One region of the Actinomadura kijaniata genome, then DNA from elsewhere that is predicted to be linked to it. Evidence: riboswitches for the same ligand, from Rfam matches in the RefSeq annotation. Region 1 holds a riboswitch; each other region holds the start of a gene.

The links. Region 1 has a riboswitch for cyclic di-AMP ahead of HNR61_RS00620 (C40 family peptidase). Riboswitches for the same ligand answer to the same signal wherever they lie in the genome.
Region 2: linked by a shared signal. The riboswitch ahead of HNR61_RS37115 (C40 family peptidase) and the one ahead of HNR61_RS00620 (C40 family peptidase) in region 1 are both predicted to bind cyclic di-AMP.
Region 3: linked by a shared signal. The riboswitch ahead of HNR61_RS44700 (CHAP domain-containing protein) and the one ahead of HNR61_RS00620 (C40 family peptidase) in region 1 are both predicted to bind cyclic di-AMP.

What each region holds. Positions count from the first base shown of each region.
Region 1 is NZ_JACJIA010000001.1:131,364-134,632, reverse strand. It holds gene typA (translational GTPase TypA) at 1-1,503, opposite strand, end outside; cyclic di-AMP (ydaO/yuaA leader) riboswitch at 1,693-1,841, shown strand; gene HNR61_RS00620 (C40 family peptidase) at 1,849-2,868, shown strand; gene HNR61_RS00615 (hypothetical protein) at 3,064-3,269, shown strand, end outside.
Region 2 is NZ_JACJIA010000013.1:134,661-137,929, reverse strand. It holds gene HNR61_RS37125 (NYN domain-containing protein) at 1-2, shown strand, start outside; gene HNR61_RS37120 (C40 family peptidase) at 221-1,216, shown strand; cyclic di-AMP (ydaO/yuaA leader) riboswitch at 1,667-1,866, shown strand; gene HNR61_RS37115 (C40 family peptidase) at 1,913-2,419, shown strand; cyclic di-AMP (ydaO/yuaA leader) riboswitch at 2,554-2,694, shown strand; gene HNR61_RS37110 (CHAP domain-containing protein) at 2,705-3,269, shown strand, end outside.
Region 3 is NZ_JACJIA010000023.1:39,383-42,651, reverse strand. It holds gene HNR61_RS44705 (GAF and ANTAR domain-containing protein) at 274-978, shown strand; gene HNR61_RS44700 (CHAP domain-containing protein) at 1,116-2,144, opposite strand; cyclic di-AMP (ydaO/yuaA leader) riboswitch at 2,145-2,290, opposite strand; gene HNR61_RS50350 (M15 family metallopeptidase) at 2,674-3,269, opposite strand, start outside.

The DNA.
Region 1 (3,269 bases):
GCGGTCGGCGACCAGGGAGCCCGACGGGCGGGTGCGCAGCTCGCCGAACCACGGCTCGTAGCGCTCGAACACGTGGTGGGCCATGCCGGTGCCGCGGGTCTCGGTCATGAACTCGGTGCGGAAGCCGATCAGGCCGCGCGCCGGGACCAGGAACTCCATGCGGATCCAGCCGGTGCCGTGGTTGGTCATCTGCTCCATCCGGCCCTTGCGGACCGCCATGAGCTGGGTGACCGCGCCGAGGTACTCCTCGGGGATGTCGACGGTGAGGCGCTCGACGGGCTCGTGCTTCTTGCCGTCGATCTCGCGGGTGACCACCTGCGGCTTGCCGACGGTCAGCTCGTAGCCCTCACGGCGCATGTTCTCGACCAGGATCGCCAGCGCGAGCTCGCCGCGGCCCTGGACCTCCCAGGCGTCGGGGCGCTCGGTCGGCAGGACGCGGATGGAGACGTTGCCGACCAGCTCGCGGTCCAGGCGGTCCTTGACCATGCGGGCGGTGACCTTGGTGCCCTTCTCGCGGCCGGCCAGCGGCGAGGTGTTGGTGCCGATGGTCATCGAGATGGCGGGCTCGTCCACCGTGATCAGCGGCAGCGGGCGCGGGTCCTCGGGGTCGGCGATGGTGTCGCCGATCATGATCTCCGGGATGCCGGCGATGGCGATGATGTCGCCCGGGCCCGCGGACTCGGCGGGCTTGCGGGTGAGCGCCTCGGTCATCAGCAGCTCGGTGATCTTGACGCGCTCCATCGTGCCGTCGTGGCGGCACCAGGCGACCTGCTGGCCCTTCTTGATGTTCCCGGCGTGCACGCGGCACAGCGCGATACGGCCGAGGAAGTTGGAGGCGTCCAGGTTCGTGACGTGCGCCTGGAGCGGGGCCGACGGGTCGTAGGACGGCGCCGGGATCGTCTCGGTGATCACCTGGAACAGCGGCTCCAGGTCCTCGGAGTCGGGCAGCTCGCCGTCGCCGGGCTTGTTCAGCGAGGCGCGGCCCGCGCGGCCGGAGGCGTAGACGATCGGGAAGTCGATCTGGTCCTCGGCGGCGTCGAGGTCCATGAACAGCTCGTAGGTCTCGTCCACGACCTCGTCGATGCGCGCGTCCGGGCGGTCGGTCTTGTTGATGACCAGGATCACCGGGAGCTTGGCGGCCAGCGCCTTGCGCAGCACGAACCGGGTCTGCGGCAGCGGGCCCTCGGAGGCGTCCACGAGCAGCACGACGCCGTCCACCATGGACAGGCCGCGCTCGACCTCGCCGCCGAAGTCCGCGTGGCCCGGGGTGTCGATGATGTTGATCGTCATCCCGTTGTGCCGGACCGCGGTGTTCTTCGCGAGGATGGTGATGCCCTTCTCGCGCTCCAGGTCGTTGGAGTCCATGACGCGGTCGTCCACGTCCTGGTTCTCGCGGAAGGCCCCGGACTGCCAGAGCATGGCGTCGACGAGCGTCGTCTTGCCGTGGTCGACGTGGGCGACGATCGCGACGTTACGGAGGTCGTCACGGGTGGAGAAGGGCATGCGGTTTCGCCTTGCGTGAGTTTTCGGGGATCGCCGCAGACCCGCGGCCTACACCATTCTACTTGGCGGTGTGAACGGCCCCGGACCCTCACGGATCACACGGGTGTCATAACCGGGCATTTGGCCCTTCTTGAACATCCTTTGTAGTCTCCTGCCCGTCCGGACGTGCCGAGCCCCGCTCCCGGGGCTGCGCCCGGGCCGCCGAATCCCCTGGTGGGGAGCCGGGGACCCCGCATCGCGTTCCCTGGGGTGAATCGGCGCACATTCTCCGTGCGCCGTAGGGCTCCTCCTGGCCCGAACCCGTCAGCTAACCCGGTAGGCGACGGAGGAGAGGAGAACACCGGCTTGGTTCTGGATCCCCGGCGACGCCGCTTCGCCCTGCCCGCCGCCACCCTGCTGGTCGGCCTCGGCATGACCGCCCCCACCGCGCTGACCAGCGCGTTGACCGGAACGGCGCACGCCGCGCCCGCGCGGCCGCAGACCGTTCCCCAGGAGCCCAAGCCCTCCGAGGCGGAGCTGAAGAAGCGGCTCAGGGAGCTGAACGACGAGGCCGAGAAGCTCACCGAGCAGTTCAACAAGGCGCGCGTCGACCTCGGCCGCGCCAGGGAGGCCGAGAAGCAGGCCCGGCTGAACGCCGAGCGCCTGGAGCAGCAGGCCGCGCCCGCCCGCGAGGAGCTGGGCCGCCTGGCCGCCGCCAACTACATCGGCGGCAGCCCCGACACGGTGTTCGCCGTGACCGGCGGCACCGAGGGGCTGTCCACCTCGGCCTACCTGATCCAGAACCAGGCGTCGGTGATCCAGGGCCTCCAGGCGCGGATCAGCGAGGCCGACAGGGCCCGCACCGACGCGCAGAACCGGGCCCGCCAGGTGCAGCAGGCCTACGACCGGGCCAAGCAGGCCCGCGACGCCGCCAAGACGAAGGTCGACGAGGTCGTCAAGCAGCTGGACAAGCTGTCGATCACCCGGATCACCGATCCCAAGACCGGCCTGAAGGCGACGGTGAAGGGCACGGACCTGCCCGCCAGGATGGCCCGCAAGGCGCTGACGAAGATCGGCAGCTCGTACGTGTGGGCGGCGGCGGGGCCGAACACGTTCGACTGCTCGGGCCTGGTGGTGTGGGCGTACGCGCAGGTCGGCAAGAAGGGCCTGCCGCACTACACCGGCGACCTCTACCAGCTCGGCCACAAGGTGGACCGGGGCGGGCTCCGCTCGGGCGACCTGGTGTACTTCGGCTCCAGCCTGCACCACATGGGGATCTACCTCAGCGACGGCAAGTACCTGCACGCCCCGCAGACCGGCGATGTGGTGAAGATCTCAAAACTGTCGGACCGCTCCGACTACGCGGGCGCCAACCGCATCCCCTGACGCCGCCCCTTCCCGGTGCCTCCGAGGTCCCGCCGCGATGCCACGCGGCGGGACGGCCGCATGCCCGGAATCTCTCATTGGCCTGGTTTGGTCAATTCCCGTCCGTCACCGCCGAACCTCAGTACCCTCCGGCCCCAGACCGCGAACGTCGCCCCGCCGCTCCCCGGCGTTCGCCCCCACGACCGAAGGAGTCCAGTGAGGACGCACAAGCCCGCGCTGCTCGCGGCCACCCTGGCGGCCGCCCTGCTGCCCGTGACCGCGCTGACCGCCCCGGCCGAGGCCGCCTGGCGCCCCGCGCCGCGCGCCGCCGCCCAGCAGCCCTCCCAGGAGGAGCTGGTCAAGCTGGTGCTGGCCTGCTTCCCGGCGAACATCCAGGCCGACGTCGCGCTGATCCTGGCGGG
Region 2 (3,269 bases), on a different contig from region 1:
GACCGTGACGCCCGGCCCACCCGGGCCCGGCGGCGTGTGGCGTTCGCCATACCGCGGCCTCCCTGACCTCCGTGGCTCCCGCGAACTGTGATGATCCGGTCACCTTGAGTGGACAAAGTGAGCTTAAGGTCAGCGAATACCATCGTTTCAGTTGTGGCGCATGATCGCCCTCGCTAGTGTCGTCCGCTGACATCGTTGGACGAGAGGGGCGAACCGGACTGTGGCCAAGGACTTCAAGGCCGGCGCCCCGCGCTGGATGGCGGCGGTTGCCTGCCTGACCGTGACGGCGACGCTGACGACTCCCGTCGCGGTCGCGCACGCAGCTCCCAAGCCCAGCGCGGCGGAAGCAGAGAAGAAACTCGAGAAGCTCAACGAGAAGGTCGAGGACCTGGTCGAGAAGTACAACCAGGTTTCCGAGGACCTCAAGAAGGCCAAGCGCAAGCTCGCCGAGGCCAAGAAGGCCGGTGCCAGCGAGCTGAAGGCCTTCGACCGGCAGCGCGCCCGGATCGCCGAGATGGCGAACAACGCCTACAAGAAGGGCGACACGGGCGACGTGGCGGGCTTCGTCGGCACCGGCGACCCGCAGGCCGTGCTGGACCAGACGGCGGTCTTCACCCACCTGCAGCGCAACCGCAGCGACGACCTCGGCCAGTTCCTGGAGACCGCGCAGCGGCTGCGCCGCGAGCAGGCCCAGGCGCAGGCCGCCTACGACGAGGTCAAGAAGAAGGCCGACGAGCTCAAGAAGCAGAAGGCCGAGGTCGAGAAGAACGTCGCCGCGCAGAAGAAGCTGCTGCGCAAGCTGGGCCTGAAGGAGGAGAAGCCCCGCTCCGGTGGCGGCGGCTCCTACAACGGCCCGGCCAGCGGCTCGGCCCGCGCGGCGCTCAACTTCGCCTACGCCCAGCTCGGCAAGCCCTACGTGTGGGGCGGCACCGGCCCGGGCGGCTACGACTGCTCGGGTCTGACCATGAAGGCCTGGGCGGCCGCGGGCGTCAACATCACCCGCACCACCAACTCCCAGTGGGCCGCGACCCGGCACATCGACAAGAGCCAGTTGCGGCCCGGTGACCTGGTGTTCTTCCGCAACCTGGGGCACGTCGGCATGTTCGTCGGCGGCGGCAAGATGATCCACGCGCCGCGTACCGGCAAGAACGTCGAAGTGGTCGACATCACATCCGGCTACTACGCGCAGACCTACTACGGCGCGAGCCGCCCGTAACGCCGCATCCCCTGTCGGCACGGGCTTTTGCTCACAACGGACCAGGCTTGACCTGGTCCGTTGTCATTTTTGCCGGGCATTTGCCATCACGTGGACCTTTGATACCTTGTGGGCACCTGAGGCACCTTCCAGGTGTCTCTCCCCGCACGTCGTCCCCCAGACGACGGACAACCCCCGGACGGCACGTCCCACGTGTCGCCACCCGCCCGGCGTCGTCCAGACGTCGCGGCCGTCTCCCAGGGAGACCTTCGGCCGGCCCGGCCGCACCGTGCGCACGCGAACCGGCGTGCATGGCGCTGAGAGCGCGCCACGGCGGACCATGAGGGCCCAGGCCACCGGCGGTTCACCGGTCCGCATGACCGGCCGCCCTGCCCATGACAACCAAGCCGCGCGTTCACGCGGGACGACAGGGTCCCGTGCCTCCGGCTGGCTTCACCACGCCTTTCGAACGCGTCGGCAACGCCGAATCCGCCTGTGCGCGGAACCGGGGACCCACTTGGGTCACGGTCCCGGACATCGCTTCCGGAACCGCCTCGACCCCGGGGTGAATCGGCGCGGCCTCCCGATCACGCATCGGCCCGCCTCGCCGTAGGGCGACTTCCAAGCCCGAACCCGTCAGCTAACCCGGTAGGCGTCTGGAAGAAGGAGCAACCCCTGCCCAGCAACGCTGCCAGCAGCATTTCCCGCCGGACCCGCATGGCGGGCGGCCTCGTGGCCGCCACCGCCGTCCTGACCCCCGCGATCGCCGTCGCCGGGACCTCCTCGGCCAGCGCCGCCACCCCCGTGGCCAAGGTCGTGCAGCAGGCCAAGACGAAGTCCTGGGCCGAGCGCCAGAAGCTCGCCCAGAAGGCCCTGCGCGCCGCCGCCTCCAAGAAGGGCAAGCCCTACCGCTGGGGCGCCTCGGGCCCCAACGCCTTCGACTGCTCCGGACTGGTGCAGTGGTCCTACAAGAAGGCCGGGGTCGCCCTGCCCCGCGTGACCGGATCGCAGTACTCCGCCGTCAAGAACAAGATCTCCTGGAAGAACCTCGCCCCCGGCGACCTGGTCTTCTTCAACGGCAAGCGGCACGTGGGCCTGGTCTACAAGAAGACCGGCAACACCCTCCACATGATCCACTCCCCGCACAGCGGGAGCTCGGTGAAGGTCGTCAAGCTGGACGGCTACCGCAAGCGGACCTTCGCCGGCGCCGTCCGTCCCTACTGACGGCGCCTCCTCACACCACGGGCGTGACCGCCGACCCCGTCTCCCATCCTCCCGGCGGTCACGCCCCTTCCCCCCTCCTTCTCCTCATCGAGGAGCCACCCGTAGTCACGGGCGCGCACGCGCCCACCGCCGAGTTCGCCGTTGCGCCCTGTCCGGGCGCGCGAAGCCGGGGACCCAATCTCCCCTGGGGTGAATCGGCCGCCACGACGCGGCCGTAGGGCAGCTTCCACGCCCGAACCCGTCAGCTAACCCGGTAGGCGGTATGGAAGCCAAGGAGTCACCTTCGTGTCAGGCAAGCACCGCAAGCCCAGCCCGCTCGGGATCGCCGTCCGCACCGGCGGCACCCTCGCCGTCGGCGCCGCCGTGATCGGCACCGCCGCCGCCACCGCCTCCGCCTCGGTCCCGATGCCGGGCAAGGACGCCCCCCGCAGCGGCGCGCTGGCCGCCATCGCCGCCGCCAAGCCCGCCGCCCAGCCGGTCGTCAAGGCCGCCGCCGCCCCGCCGCAGCAGCCCCAGCAGCGGGTCCAGCAGCCGGCCCAGAAGCCCGCGCAGCAGGCCAAGCCCGCCCAGAAGCCCCAGCAGGCCAAGAAGCGGCCCACCGCCGCCGACGCGATCAAGATCGCCGAGTCCCAGGTCGGGATCAAGGAGAACGGCGCGGGCGAGACCAAGTTCCAGGACTGGTACAAGAAGACCGAGCGCGCCAAGGAGACCGTCAAGCGCGACGGCGGCTCCCTGGACGGCTACACCGACGCCCAGTGGTGCGCCATGTTCGTCTCCTGGGTCGGCGACCAGCTCGGGTTCACCGACCAGATGGGCGCCGACGCCTGGACGATCGCGCACGCCAACTGGT
Region 3 (3,269 bases), on a different contig from region 1:
TGTCGCCGACTACGGAAGCCCCCTGACGCGAGCGGGTTCCCGGGGACCCGGCGACACCGTCCTGACCTCCTCTCCCAACACCTGGCTCAAAGGGGACGCGGCTGTTTGACTGGGAACCAAGGAGAGTGACCGAAAAGACGGCGCGCGCGCCGCATGCGAGATCACGCAAGGCGAGTGATCCCCGTGGACCAGGACAGGCCCTCCCGCCGGTACCCACCGCCCGACCCGGCCGTTACGCCGACGCGTGAACCGGCGCCCGATCTGGCGACGGCGATGGCTCGCCTGGCCCGTGATCTGCAGGGGCGCTCCTCGGTTCAGGCGACCCTGGACCGGATCGTGGCGGCCTCGACCGAGCTGGTGGACGGCTGCACCGACGCCAGCATCACCGCGGTGCACCGCGGCCGCGCCCGGCCGCTGGCGGTCTCCGGCCCGCTGGCCCGCGACATCGAGCGTCTCCAGGCCGACCTGCGGGAAGGGCCGTGCTTCGAGGCCGCCCGCGACGGCACACCTGCCCTGCAGGTCCCCGACCTGGCCCGCGCCGGGGACCACTGGCCGCGGTTCGTCCCGCGCGCCCGCGCGCTGGGCGTGGGATCGGTGATGGCGGTGTTGCTGCTCCCCGACGGCCACGCCCCCCGCAACGACCCGCGTCAGGTGCCCGGCCTGCCGAACCTGGGAGCGCTGAACCTGTACGCGCGCCGGCCCGGCGGGCTGACCGCCGGGTCGGCGCGCACCGCCGAGCTGCTGGCCTGTCACGCCTCGGTCGCGCTGGCGGCCGCGCGCGCCGACCAGACCCTGCGGGCGGCGGTCGTCTCCCGCCAGGTGATCGGCGAGGCGGTGGGCATCCTGATGGAACGCCACAAGCTCACGAGCCGCCAGGCGTTCGCGCTGCTGGCGCGCACTTCCCAGGACAGCAACGTCAAACTCCGCGAACTCGCCGAACACCTCACCACCACCGGCGAACTGCCCCGCCGCCCCTGACCACCTCTCCCGGGCGTCGCGCGGCCGTCCACGCGCACGGCTCACGCGTGCGCGCCACGAGGAGGTGGGCGACCGCGAGACGGATCCCCGCCGGCGCCGACCCGCCCATGCTCTTCGAGGTGGCTCTCGTTCCGCCGCTATCCGTGCCCCACGTCATCCCGGCCGAGGTCGTCAGCGGGGACGAGCGGCAGGCCACCCGATCGGAGGGACGCGAGGTCGGCGTGCAGCGAATCCCAGAACGCCAGGTCCTCGTCCTGCTGCAGGGGAGTGACCCGGCTCCAGAACTCACGGTCCTCGACCTCCGCCGCCACCGCCGCCGACACGGCGGGCATGACGAGCGTTCCGGCGTCGGCCGCGTCCAGGTCGGCGGGCCTGATGCCCGCGGGCAGCGTGACCGGCACCCGGTGGTGCCTGCCTCGCTTGCGGACGCGTATCGGCGCACTGGTCGGCACCCGGGCCGCGGCGGCTTTGCCCACGGCGAGCACGACGGTCCCGCAGAGCACGACCGCGAGCAGACCCCCGAGCAGCGTCTCCTGCTGGAGGAGGGGGATCCCGCCGTCGTTGTGACCGGTCCGGCCGACGGTGACCATGTCACCGGACCGGTCGGCTTCGGGCAGGGTGCGGGGAGCCGGAGCCGCGTGCTTGGGGGTATGGCTCTTCTCGGTGCGCGCGGCCGTCAGCCACGGGAACGACTTGCCCTCGACCTTCACCTTGCCGGGGTAGCCGTAACCGACCACGCTGTCGAAGTCCCGCACCTTGCGCCTGAGGTGGACGCCGTCGGTGTTCGCCTCGATCGTGTGCAGGGTGGAACCCTTGACGCTCTCCACCAGCCCGACGTGCTGGATCGCGCCGGTGTCCTTGGACCCTGACCAGGCGAAGAACACCACGGCCCCGGGTTCGGGCTCGGTGCCCCAGGCGTCGTTCCGCTGGAACCACCTGGCGTGGCTGATCGTGGCGGCGAACTCGCCCGCCCAGTCCTCCACCTTCGCCTGGTTGGCGGCCCAGGCGAGGAACATGTCGCACCACGGAGCGGTCGTGTAGTAGTCGTCGCCGCCCTCGAACGTCTTGCCGTACCACTCGCCGTACTTGGTGTAGCCGCCGGCTTTCTCGCGGTACCCGAGCTCTTTCTTGGCTATTTCAAGCAGCTTTTCGCCTACGGGATCCATCAGCTCTCCTTGGACCGCCTACCGGGTTAGCTGACGGGTTCGGGCCAGGAGCAGCCCTACCGCGCGGAGCGGATTCACCCCAGGAACGTGGGTCCCCGGCTCCCATGGAGGCGCGACGCGCCATCGGGACTCGGCGGACGATCCGCGCCCCCCGAGCGGGGAGCTGGTCACGGACCGATTACGAGGCAATGTAGTAGATGATTCGGGCAATGACCAAGTTCTATTCATGAAACGACATAAATGATCTACCTTGGGAGATGTCGTTCGAGGGCTGGTGGACGACTGATGGCTGTCTACCCAGGTCACCGGGTAGATCAAGTCTTCGGTGCAGGCGGCGGTGACGATGAGGCGCCGTTGGCTGGCCCTCACCGTTGCCGGACTCTCTACTAAGAGGAGTAGTAGTTCTTGTCGCTCCCTGATTCCGTGGCGATGACTTCGGACAGGTGTTTTCCCTTCGACCGTGGCAGCCGGGGCTCCTCACGCCCGTGCCCTATGGATCCGATCCGGTCTTCGCCGTCCCTTCCCGGATCTACCGGCGCTTTCCTCGGCCCGGGTCGAACTCCCAGTGCCAGGGCTCGTACGGGTTGCTGTAAGCCCGGTCGGGACGGAACCAGCCATACGTGCCCGCGTTGGCGCGCAGCCACGCGAACTGGGGCGATCCCTCGTTCCGGACACCGCCGCAGAAGTCCACGGCGATGCCGAGGCCGTGCTCGCTGAAGCCGGGCCGAGCGGCCATGCCCGAGGGCATGCTGCTGGAGAGCCGCCGTTGCTCGGCGAGGCTGCGGTAGGCGTCGTCCAGGCAGGCGTCAGTGCCGAAGCGGCGCTTGTAGACCGCATTGAGTTCGTAGAAGGCGAGGGCCGCGTCCGCCCGTAGAAGCAGGCCGCGCTGCGGTAGCGGACACAGGTGGCGGGCCGGGATCTGGCCGTTCGGATATTTGCTGGCCCGTTTCCCCCGCGCCGCGTTGCACCTGGGCGGTGCCTTGGTTTCGTCGGCGGATCGGGCCGCGCCGGTGGAACCCGCCGGGGACCCGGCTTGCCCGGCGGCCAGCACCAGCGGCCCGGCCGTGGTCGTCGTGGAGTCCTCGTCGTCGCTGAACCCCGAGGTCGCACCCAGGGTTCCCGCGA